Regions from separate parts of the Alteromonas sp. KC3 genome, predicted to be linked through region 2. Evidence: predicted binding sites of a transcription regulator. Region 2 holds the regulator's gene; the other holds the start of a gene.
The links. The regulator FliA, encoded in region 2, starts transcription of late flagellar genes. The targets are predictions, from matches to a motif close to CTAAAGNTNNNNNNNNNNNNGCCGATA.
Positions count from the first base shown of each region.

Region 1: a site for FliA is predicted at 1,494-1,520, ahead of JN178_RS05860 (flagellar protein MotY). Genes of this name have one in related genera too.

Region 1 is NZ_AP024235.1:1,317,857-1,320,265, forward strand. Features, by position in the region: gene JN178_RS05850 (peroxiredoxin) at 1-575, shown strand, start outside; gene rnt (ribonuclease T) at 656-1,291, opposite strand; gene JN178_RS05860 (flagellar protein MotY) at 1,588-2,409, shown strand, end outside.
Region 2 is NZ_AP024235.1:1,166,359-1,168,767, reverse strand. Features, by position in the region: gene JN178_RS05195 (protein phosphatase CheZ) at 1-402, opposite strand, end outside; gene cheY (chemotaxis response regulator CheY) at 437-820, opposite strand; gene JN178_RS05185 (RNA polymerase sigma factor FliA) at 857-1,588, opposite strand; gene JN178_RS05180 (MinD/ParA family protein) at 1,585-2,409, opposite strand, start outside.

The DNA.
Region 1 (2,409 bases), 150 kb from region 2:
ATTTTACTGCTGCAGCAGTGTTGGGAAGTGGTGAAATCGTTGACTCATTCACGCTAAGTGAAGCTATCAAAGGTAAAAAAGCGGTTGTTTTCTTTTACCCACTAGATTTTACGTTTGTATGCCCATCTGAACTTATTGCTTTCGATAAGCGTTTTGACGAATTCAAAAAGCGCGGTGTTGAAGTGATTGGTGTATCAATCGATTCTCAGTTCTCTCACAATGCGTGGAGAAATACACCAGTAAACCAAGGTGGTATTGGTCCAGTTAAATACACATTGGTTGCTGATGTTAAGCACGAAATCTGTCAAGCATATGACGTAGAGCACCCAGAAGATGGCGTAGCGTTCCGCGGCTCTTTCCTAATTGACGAAGATGGTCTTGTACGTCATCAAGTTGTGAACGATCTTCCACTTGGTCGTAACGTTGACGAAATGCTACGCATGGTTGATGCATTAGCGTTCCACCAAGAGCACGGTGAAGTATGTCCAGCGGGTTGGACTGAAGGTAAAGCGGGTATGGATGCATCACCTGAAGGTGTAGCTAAGTACTTGTCTGAAGAAGCTGATAAACTATAAGACAGCTTTTATAAAGATAAAAAAACAGCGCCTAATGGCGCTGTTTTTGTTTGCGTTGTACTTTCTATATTAGCGCGTATTTACTCGCTTTCTGCTAATGGCCATCCACCGAGCGCTTTATACCTATTCACCATAAAGCAAAACAATTCAGTGGTTTTTTGCGCGTCATATAGCGCACTATGCGCTTCGTTTTGGTCAAAGGCTATTCCTGCTGCACGACACGCTTTCACTAACACCGTTTGACCTAAGGCCAAACCAGCCAGACTGGTGGTATCGAAAGATACGAAGGGGTGAAAAGGTGTACGCTTGATATTAGAACGCTCAATCGCCGCATTCACAAAACTCTGATCGAACGTTGCGTTGTGCGCGACAATCACAGAACGTTGGCAATCGGCATTTTTCTGCGCTTTTCTAATGCCTTTGCACAAGGCTTTCATTGCATCGCTTTCGGCGATGGCACCGCGCAGTGCACAGTGAGGATCAATACCATTAAACTCCAACGCGGCAGGCTCTAGATTGGCTCCTTCGAAGGGGTCTATATGATAGTGAAAGGTTTCGTCAGGATGCAAAATACCATTTTCATCCATTTTTACCGTCACCGCCGCGAGCTCAAGTAATGCATCTGTACCGGCATTGAACCCAGCAGTTTCAACGTCGATAACTACGGGAAAGTAACCTCTAAAGCGATGAGAGAGTAAGGGCGGGTTTGAAGACATAAACACTCTTGAGAACAATATCGAATGAATGGGACGGAGAAGGCCACAATCGGGCTTTTCACCAGTCAGCTAAAGCCAAATTATCGCAAGGATAATTGCCAGTTGCCAGTTTGATTTTTCAGTAGCGCTTTTTTGTGCTGCTACATGCCATTTTGACGGGCATATAAAAGTGTAAAAAGTTGACCTGATGTAGATTTAATCACTAAACTTTTCTACACTTCGGACGATAGAATAAATAAGCTCATTGCGCCTATGTGGTGAGTTTGTCTTCTTGGTTTTCAGTTTGGGTTTTCGTTATGGTGTCGAAATTAAAATATATTGTCTTTGTCGGGCTTTTAGGTTCGCTATCAGCTAGTGCGGCTATGCGACAGTATTCTGCCACCGTTGAAACTTCTAATTGGAAAGTAGACAACCCATCTCGTTTGCAATGTACCTTGAATCACGAATTACCTGGATACGGGGAAGCCTTATTTACCAGTTATGCATCTAAGCAGCTTAATATGGAATTTGAGCTGGATATGTATTTACTGCCAAGTAAGTTTGAAGTGGCATCGGTGTATTCCGTGCCACCTAAATGGATGCCTGGCGTCGCGCCTAAGCCAATAGCGGATATGTCTATTCGCAAGCAATACAATGGCGACCTTCCGCAGGATGCTGCTTGGACGATGCTCTCTGAACTTGAAAAAGGTTTTTGGCCGACTATCTACTACCAAGATTGGTATAATAAATACGACCAAGTGGCGGTAGCATTAAACGCCAGTAATTTTACAGGTGTATACCGCGAGTTCGCTAAATGTGTGTCTAACCTGCTGCCATTTAGTTTCGACGATATTTCCTATACCGTTTTGTCGTACAAAAACAACAGTACCGAATTAACTAAATACTCTCGCAAGCGCTTGAATATGATTGGAGAGTATTTAAAAGAAGATACAGAATTGGAACTCGTGCTACTTGACGGTTATACCGATAGTTACGGTGGCCGTTGGAATAACGAACAGCTATCAATTCGCCGCGCTAACGAAGTGAAGAGCTACCTTACAACACTAGGCGTTCCGGAAGATAGGATCCAGTTAACTGGCCACGGTGAAAAACGCCATATTGCCTCAAATGATACGCGA
Region 2 (2,409 bases):
CTCGCCTAATTCTATTTGGCGGCTCATTAGCTTTTTCCACTCAGGCATCACTTTCTCGATGCGCTCAGCGAGCGTTTCTGCAATTGGCATGCTCGCTTCTACTGCATCCATAGTAGTATTAGCAGCTTTTTCAGTTTCTTCAATGACGTATGTCAGACGAGACTGTGCATCAGGCATATCTTCGGTCGCAAGATTCTTAATGCGATCGTCAATCTGAAAATTATTGAGCGCATCATGAAGTTGACGCGTCAGTTTTCCTACTTCTGCAAACAGCTCAACATTCTCCTTCATTGAGGCTGCTTCAAGTAGCGCATTGGCTGAAGCGTTGTCACCCTCTTCAAGATAGGCAACAAGTTGTTTAGCTTCGTCCAATGTAATCGGAACGTTTACATTTGGTGACATCCAGTAAACCTCGTTTCTCTGGTGAGCGTCTGGATCAACCTAAACGTTCGAAAATTTTATCCAATTTTTCTTTTAATGTTGCAGCTGTGAAAGGCTTAACTACATAGCCATTTACGCCGGCTTGCGCTGCCGCAACAATTTGTTCTTTCTTGGCTTCAGCAGTAACCATTAGCACAGGCAAATGCTTCAGTTTGTCATCGGCACGAATAGCACGCAGCAAGTCAATTCCTTGCATGCCTGGCATATTCCAATCGGTAACGACAAAGTCAAAGTCGCCTTGCTGTAGCATTGGCAACGCCGTACTTCCGTCATCCGCTTCCTGGATGTTGGAGAAACCCAAGTCTTTAAGTAGGTTTTTGATGATACGTCTCATGGTAGAAAAATCGTCAACCACGAGAATTTTCATACTTTTATCCAAAATAGCCTCCAGTGAGGGGTTAATTGTTATTAATATCTATTCTTCGTCAGCTTGCCACGACTTCATTCGTGATTTGAGTTTTAACATGGCCTGACTGTGAATTTGGCTTACTCTCGATTCACTAACATCAAGTACTTCACCTATTTCTCGTAGGTTTAGCTCTTCATCATAGTATAAAGAAAGCACGATAGCTTCTCGTTCAGGTAATGTTGTAATCGCATGGGCTAACGCCTTTTGGAAAGCACCTTGCATCAAGTCTTCAAGTGGTGCGTCGCTACCCCGATTTTGTTCAGTCGAAATAACGTCCTCAGACACACCTAAATCTTCAATGCCAACCAACTTACCAGCATTTACTTCATTCAACATTTGATGATAGTCCTGCAAACTCACATTGAGTTTAGCAGCAATATCAGAATCTCTGGCATCGCGTCCAGTCTCGCCTTCTACTTGCGAAATGGCTTCTGTTATCGCGCGACCGTTGCGATGCACTGACCGCGGCGTCCAATCGCCTTTTCGAATCTCGTCCAGCATAGCACCGCGGATACGAATACCCGCAAAGGTTTCAAAGCTCGCACCTTTCGAGCCGTCAAAATTGCGAGCAGCTTCTAATAAACCAATCATGCCTGATTGAATTAAATCGTCAACAAGTACACTAGCGGGCAAACGCGCCATCAAGTGATGAGCGATACGTTTAACCAAAGGCGCATGTCGTTCGACTAACTGCGACTTATCGGTTTGTTGTTGATAAGCTGCTGCCTTGCTATTCAACGCTGATTTCCTACTGCTTTCTCTGCAACCAACTGTTCAATGAAAAACTCTAAATGACCACCTGGCTGAGCCGGGATTGGCCATGACAATGCCTTGTTAGCCAGTTGAGTAATTGCAACGGCAGCAGGCGAACCTGGGTAGGCATCGACGATAGCGGTTTGTTTGCGTACCGCTTTACGAATATTTTCATCAAACGGGACAGTTGCCACTAATTCTAGTGCAACATCCAAAAATCGACCTGTTACTTTACTTAATTTACTAAACAGCTCTTGCCCTTCCCGCACGTCGCGCACCATATTGGCGACCACTTTAAATCGAAACACACCGTGTTCGCGATTCAAAATTTTGATCAGCGCGTAAGCGTCAGTTAATGATGTAGGCTCGTCGCACACTACAACCATAATATCCTGCGACGCTTTAGAAAAGCTTAATACCATGTCTGAGATACCCGCTGCGGTATCGACGATGAGAACATCAATTTGTGAACGTAATTCACTAAAGGCGCGTATTAAACCCGCATGCTGAGTAGGTGATAACTCTGCCATTGACTGTGTACCCGATGTCGCTGGCGCAATCTTGATTCCATGCGGACCAGTGACGAGTACCTCATCAAGCGTGCATTCACCCGATAATACGTGAGAAAGATTTTTCTCGACGCGAAGACCTAACATCACATCGACATTAGCCAGACCTAAGTCTGCATCGAGAACCATTACACGCTTACCCTGCTTAGCCATAGCAATGGCGGTGTTTAGTGTAATATTTGTTTTACCGACGCCACCTTTACCTCCGGTGACGGCAATAACTTTGATTAACCTTGA